DNA from 2 places in the Psychrobacillus sp. Z3-81 genome. Region 1 is predicted to be linked to the other one. Evidence: predicted binding sites of a transcription regulator. Region 1 holds the regulator's gene; the other holds the start of a gene.
The links. The regulator NrdR, encoded in region 1, represses ribonucleotide reductase genes. The targets are predictions, from matches to a motif close to AACACNATATATNGTGTT.
Positions count from the first base shown of each region.

Region 1 (3,422 bases):
CCATGGTATGGCGCTTCGAGTTCCAACTCCAAACGTATCTTTAGTAGATTTAGTAGTGGATGTCAAACAACCAGTTACAGCAGAACAAGTCAATGAAGCATTTGTGAAGGCTGCGGAAGGTCCGATGAAAGGAATCCTTGGAATTTCAATGGAGCCACTTGTTTCTATTGACTATAACACTACTACTCAATCTAGTACTATTGATGGCTTAACTACTATGGTAATGGGAGATACAAAGGTGAAGGTTTTAGCTTGGTATGATAACGAGTGGGGCTATTCTGCTAGAGTAGTAGACTTAACAAAAAAAGTGGCTAATGCGCTACAAGTTGAGGATAACTTTGTAAGAAATAGCTGATTGAAGTGTCGTCTGGCCATTTATTAAATGGTCAACAACCTATATTTTAAAATTTTTTCCATCCTCTTTCTAAATTTCTAGAAAGAGGATTTTTTTTATTGCCAAACGAATATATATATTCTATAATTGGAATCGTGTACTTCTAGTACATGGACTACTTAAAGGGTTAGGACCTCTTTGGACTAACTTTCCCCCGTGGTAGTCAACTTTGATAAAAATTAAACTAATCAAAGGGGGAAACGGACATTGGAGACAATGGGACGTCACATTATTGCAGAACTATGGGAGTGCGATTTTGACAAGCTTAACGATATGCAATTTATCGAGCAAACTTTTGTTGATGCTGCACTCAAATCTGGTGCAGAGGTTAGAGAAGTTGCATTCCACAAATTTGCACCTCAAGGTGTGAGTGGAGTCGTTATTATTTCTGAATCGCATTTAACGATTCACAGCTTTCCAGAGCACGGATACGCTAGCATCGATGTCTACACATGTGGAGATTTAGATCCGACAATCGCTGCTAACTATATTGCAGACGCTCTTAATGCTGGAACGCGCGAAACGCTCGAAATGCCTCGTGGTATGGGGCCAGTTAATGCACCAAAAGCACGTGTGTCAGTTCAAGCGTAAGAAAAACATGACTATAATGAGTGAGCAGAGGAAGAGATTCCTCTGCTTTTTCGATTTTATTGAAAAAAATTGTTATAATAGATATACAAAAATTTAATGTATGATTTAGGAGAGGTATATATGAGGTGCCCAGCATGCCAATTTAACGGTACGAAGGTAGTTGATTCACGCCCAGTGGATGACAACAAGGCTATAAGAAGAAGAAGGGAATGCGAAGACTGTGGTTTTCGATTTACCACTTTTGAAAAGGTAGAGGAAACGCCTTTAATTGTAGTGAAAAAGGATGGGTCTCGAGAGGAATTTAGTCGCGAAAAGGTATTGCGAGGTCTTATTCGAGCTTGTGAGAAAAGACCGGTGGCTTTAAGTCAGCTTGAAGATGTTGTTTATTTTATTGAGAAAGAGCTAAGAAGAACGGGGAATTCTGAAATTAAATCGGAAGAGGTCGGAGAAAAAGTGATGGACAAGCTTGCGGAAATAGATGAGGTAGCTTACGTTCGCTTTGCTTCCGTTTATCGACAATTCAAAGACATCAATGTATTTATTGAGGAACTAAAAGAGATATTAAAGAAAAACCCTTCGTTATAAAAGGAAAGAGATGGTGAATGAAGTATGTTATATAAAGAGCTGAATGCTACTGATTCATATAAAATTCGCTTGCCATATTCTTTTTCGGACTATGATCGTCAACTATTGACTTTGTTTTATCAGCCGATCGTTGGTGCTGAGGGAATAAGTCTTTATTTAACCTTATGGGCAGATGGAGAATTAAAAGATGAGCATGAGTGGCCCCATTATCATTTAATGAATGTGCTGGGTGTGTCCCTAGGTAAGGTTTTTCAAGCAAGAATATCGTTAGAGGCAATTGGTCTGCTAAAAACCTGGCAAAAGTCTGAGGATAGCGGTAGAATGTTTTACTATGAATTAGAGGCGCCGCTTGACCCCGAATCTTTTTTGAAGGATCCATTGCTCTCGATGTTCTTATTTAATAAAATTGGAGAGCATGCATACAAGCAGCTGCGTAGCAGGTACATACAAAATGCTGACTGGAACGAAGGGTATAAAGAAGTATCTCGTACTTTTTTAGATGTGTTCAAACCATCAACTAGAGGAAAAGCATCATTGTCTGTTGAAGAAGAATATGAATCTAGGGGAGAGCGTGGGAAAATCCCATTTTTTTATGACAGCTTTGATTTTGGTCTATTACAGGAGGGATTATCAGAGCAGCTTGTCCCTAAATCTGCTTTAACCTTTGAAGCAAAGGAATTAATCGCCAAGCTTGCTTACCTCTATAATTTAAGTCCAATTGAAATGCAGAAGGTAGTTATTCTAGCATTGGACGAGGAGCTTCGCTTGACGGAAGCCAGATTGACGAAAGCCTGTGCAGAATATTACAAGCTGACAGTCTCTAAAACAGCTCCTGTCATAGAAAAGATAGAGCCAAAAGTATCTACTCCTGCACCAATTAGGTCCATGTCTAAAGAGGAAGAGCTTCTCTATTATTTAGAAAATACTCCTCCGGTTGACGTACTAAGAGATATTGCGAACGGGAAAGAGCCGATTTTAGCGGATGTTCAACTGGCTAATCATTTTGTGACGTATTTCAAAATGCCAATTGGTGTGGTTAACGTATTGCTGCAATATGTTTTGTTGCGAACTGATATGAAGCTAACAAAAAACTATGCAGAAAAAATAGCTTCCCATTGGAATCGTAAGGGTGTCAAAACAGCCAAGGAAGCAATGGAGCTTGCAAGAAAAGAGCATGAGCAATACCTAAAATGGAAGACAGAGGGCTCCAGCGCAAAAACTTATACGAAAAAGCCTACCAGAGAAGAAAAGGTGCCAGACTGGTTCTATAAAAAAGATGGTAAGTTGAAACAATCAGGAAATGTAACGAACGGTATTCAAGACATTGATGCAGAGCGCCAAAAACTGATGGAAGAACTCGGAATAAAGAGGTAGGTGAAAAGAAATGGAACGAGTAAACGAAACATTAAAGAGAGTCATTTCCCCGGAAATATCTTCAAAATTAAGTGAACTACAGCAAGAGGTATTAGAGGATGCGGAAGTTCAAAAATTTATGGAACAGAATGCAGAAGTGATTACGAAAGAAATGGTAAGAAAGAGTTTAAACAAGCTTTATGAATTTAAATCTCAGTCACACCAATGCGAGGACTGTCCTTCCTTGGGTGAATGTGTTAACCTCATGAAGGGCTATGAGCCAAAGCTTTATATTGACCGTAACTTGATCGATACAGAGTATATTCGCTGTCGGCGTGGGGTAATGGAGGATGAGAGACGGAAGGTAACTTCTATGATTGATAGCATGCATATGCCGAAAGAAGTTATGGAAGCCAGCCTATCTAATATAGATCTGGAGGATGGAAGCAGGGTTGTTGCTGTTCGTGCTGCAAAGGATTTCTTAAATGAATGGGAGCAG
Region 1 covers NZ_JBWQPU010000001.1:53,615-57,036, forward strand. The annotation lists gene AC1ECF_RS00250 (glyceraldehyde-3-phosphate dehydrogenase) at 1-355, shown strand, start outside; gene speD (adenosylmethionine decarboxylase) at 602-985, shown strand; gene nrdR (transcriptional regulator NrdR) at 1,106-1,570, shown strand; gene AC1ECF_RS00265 (replication initiation and membrane attachment family protein) at 1,595-2,944, shown strand; gene dnaI (primosomal protein DnaI) at 2,955-3,422, shown strand, end outside.

Region 2 (3,422 bases), 310 kb from region 1:
GGATCGAAAAATATCTCTCTTGATGGATTCCTCGAGTAGAACATCCTCTCTATTTACTACTGCTTGTTCTCCATACTTTCTTCTTTGCACACCATTTTCTGTATCCACGAGATATGTGATTGATTGCATAAGAAGTTTTCTCATCTTTTCGTCGATCTCGTTTAGGAAATATATAGCTTTTTGAGGTGATGTTGCAAAAAAGTGAAATGCTGGCCAGGTATGGTCAAAGGAAAAATAGAATGTATGTGTGATTGCTACCTCATAATCAGGGAAAAAAACTAATTTATTGTCAAAGGATAACAAGTTTTCTAGTTGACTATCCATAGTAAACTCAGAATTACTAGAGATTTTATAGGAGGGCTTTGATTCGTATATAGTTGCTAATACATCGTAATTGATCAAGTTGTTCTCCATCATTTCTAGTAGACTGGTATCATATTGCGTGATGTCTAAATCTATAGGTACCCAGTTTCCTTCTTTATGTACTTGTAACAATTCAATGACTCTCCGATTAAATATCGCATAATTTTCATATGCAGGATGAGTCTCTCTGTATATTTCCTTGTTTGGGAATAGAATCTTTTTTTTCATTTTTTCCTCCAATAAAAAAGGTTTCTCCTTGAAAGAAGAAACCTTATGAGATTATTTTGATTTTATTTTCCCTGTCCAAGTTTTGAATCCACCTTGAAGCTGATAAAGGTCTGTATATCCTTTTTTCTTAAGGAATAATGCTGCTCGAGAGCTTCTTGCACCATTTTGATCATAAAGATAAACTGGTTTGTCAGGTCGGATTTCTTTGAAGCGCTGTCTAAGCTGCGTGGAAGGGATATTACGTGCGCCTAAAATATGTCCAGCATCAAATTCTTTAGGCTCCCTTACATCAATTAGCTGGGCTTTTCGATAACCCTTGATAAATTCTTCTTGGTTGAGATTTGTTACTGCTTTTTTTATGCGGAATGCAGAAATAGCCGCATACGCTACCAGTATTACTAATACTGCAATGATAGTATATAGAATTTCTAACACGGTCTTTCCCCTTTCTATGCTTAAATCTATTATAAAAGATTTGCTAGATACAATTCAATCTATTTGATAAAATGAATATCGTTATGCTTTATAAAGGAGGACGTCTGTTGGAAAAGGCTAAATGGTACTATTTGGATTCTGGTCCTTGTGATCCAGCTTATAATATGGCAATGGATGAAGCACTCCTAGACTGGCATAGCGAGGGACTCATCCCTCCGGTAATTAGGTTTTATGAATGGAATCCTGCTACTCTATCGATAGGTTATTTTCAGTCTGTGCAAAAAGAAGTGAACATGGAGGCTGTTAAAGCTCAGGGTTTGGGCTTTATTAGACGACCGACTGGGGGTAGGGCAGTGCTCCACGAACATGAATTAACATATAGTGTCGTTGTTTCGGAAAAATACCCTGATATGCCGACTACCGTAACAGAAGCTTACCGTAAAATAAGTGAGGGGTTATTAAGGGGATTCCAGCATCTTGGTTTAGATGCTTATTTTTCCATTCCTAGCACAGTGGAAGAACTAGAGTCTTTAAAGAAGCCGAAAACAGCCGTCTGTTTTGACACACCAAGCTGGTATGAGCTTGTTGTAGCAGGAAGGAAAGTAGCTGGCAGTGCACAAACAAGACAAAAAGGTGTTATTTTACAACACGGTTCTATTCTTTTGGACCTAGATATTGAAAAGCTGGTTAATACTTTTCGTTTCTCCTCGAAGGAAGAAAAAGAAAGGGTTGAAGCTAGTGTATCTCAGAAAGCTGTTGCGATTAACAAATTATTACAAAATCAGATTTCAATCGACATGTGTAAGCAAGCTTTTAAAAATGGATTCGAAGATGCTTTACACATTGACTTAATAGAATTTCGATTGACCTCTGAACAAGAAAGTTATGTAAATGAGCTTGTTAACGAGCGATATGGGAGAAAAGAATGGAATTTTAGAAAATAAAAGTCACTAAGACATATAGAGAAAAGCAAAAATAGGAAATAATACTTAAATTTACATTCTTTGTATTAATTGCTTTACACCTCTATATATAGTGCCGTATGATAAATAAAACTACTACATCTTGTATATAAGAGAGATGTAGAATGGAGGAAGCATAAATGGTAACCACTACAAATGTAACAGCTTTGGATTTAAATATTCCTCAACTTAACAAGGACATCGATTTATTTCCTCAAGTTCATCCAATAACGGAAGATATGAAATTGACACATAAGGGTGTCTCTCGACTTGTTATGATTGATCGCTACTCTTTTAAAGACACTGAAAAGAAAACGCTAAAAGTGGGAGATTTTGTCGTTTTAACGGTAAAAGAAGATCCTAAATTTCCAGCAAGAGGTCTAGGGTATATTGTGTCAATTGACAAAGAGGCTAAAACAGCAGAAGTTTTAATCGAAGAGGACTATCGAAGTGCAATTGACGACAGCTCCAAGCTAAAAACAGGCATCATTACTAGACCGTTAAGTGTGATTGAAAAGCCACTGGAAGTTTTCTATGAGCAAATCGCAAAGCGTAATGCTACTGGACTTGCTTCTGTAGAGAAAACGGAAGAAAAAAGAGCCGAATGGTTTGAAAAGTTCTATCAACAGCTAGTTTCTCTTAAATTCATTCCAGCTGGACGAGTTCTATATGGAGCAGGTACTGGTACGGATGTAACCTACTTTAACTGTTATGTAATGCCATTTGTTGCTGATTCTAGAGAGGGGATCAGTGATCATCGAAAACAAGTAATGGAAATTATGAGCCGTGGTGGTGGTGTTGGTTCAAATGGATCCACACTTCGCCCGCGCAACACATTGGCTCGTGGGGTAAACGGTAAATCCTCTGGTTCTGTCTCTTGGTTAGATGATATAGCTAAACTCACACATTTAGTGGAGCAAGGTGGTTCAAGACGTGGTGCGCAGATGATCATGCTAGCGGATTGGCATCCAGATATTGCAGAATTTATTATTTCTAAAATGCAAAACCCTCGTATTCTAAGATTTTTAATTGAGAATACAAATGATGAAACGATTAAACAGCTTGCAAAGGACAAGCTTAAATTTAAGCCTTTAACTCCTCAAGAAGAAGCGATGTATCAAGGTTTATTAAACTATAAATCCATACCTGGCCTTGGAGGCTTCAGTGAAGACATTATAAAGGACGCTGAAACAAAGCTTAGAGATGGCGGCACATATACAGTGCATAATCCTGAATTTTTAACAGGTGCCAATATCTCCGTTACGTTAACAGACGAGTTTATGAATGCTGTTGAGGAGGACGGAGACTTTGCCCTTCGTTTCCCTGCTATAGAGACCTATACGGAAGAAGAGATGGAGTTTTATAACCAAAACTGGCATCTAGTTGGAGATGTGCGTGAATGGGAGCGCATGGGCTACAAAGTAAGAACATACC
Region 2 covers NZ_JBWQPU010000001.1:363,558-366,979, forward strand. The annotation lists gene AC1ECF_RS01925 (ATP-binding protein) at 1-591, opposite strand, end outside; gene AC1ECF_RS01930 (rhodanese-like domain-containing protein) at 643-1,026, opposite strand; gene AC1ECF_RS01935 (lipoate--protein ligase family protein) at 1,134-1,970, shown strand; gene AC1ECF_RS01940 (vitamin B12-dependent ribonucleotide reductase) at 2,129-3,422, shown strand, end outside.
Region 2: AC1ECF_RS01940 (vitamin B12-dependent ribonucleotide reductase) is a predicted target of NrdR. The motif match lies at 2,049-2,066, and genes of this name have one in related genera.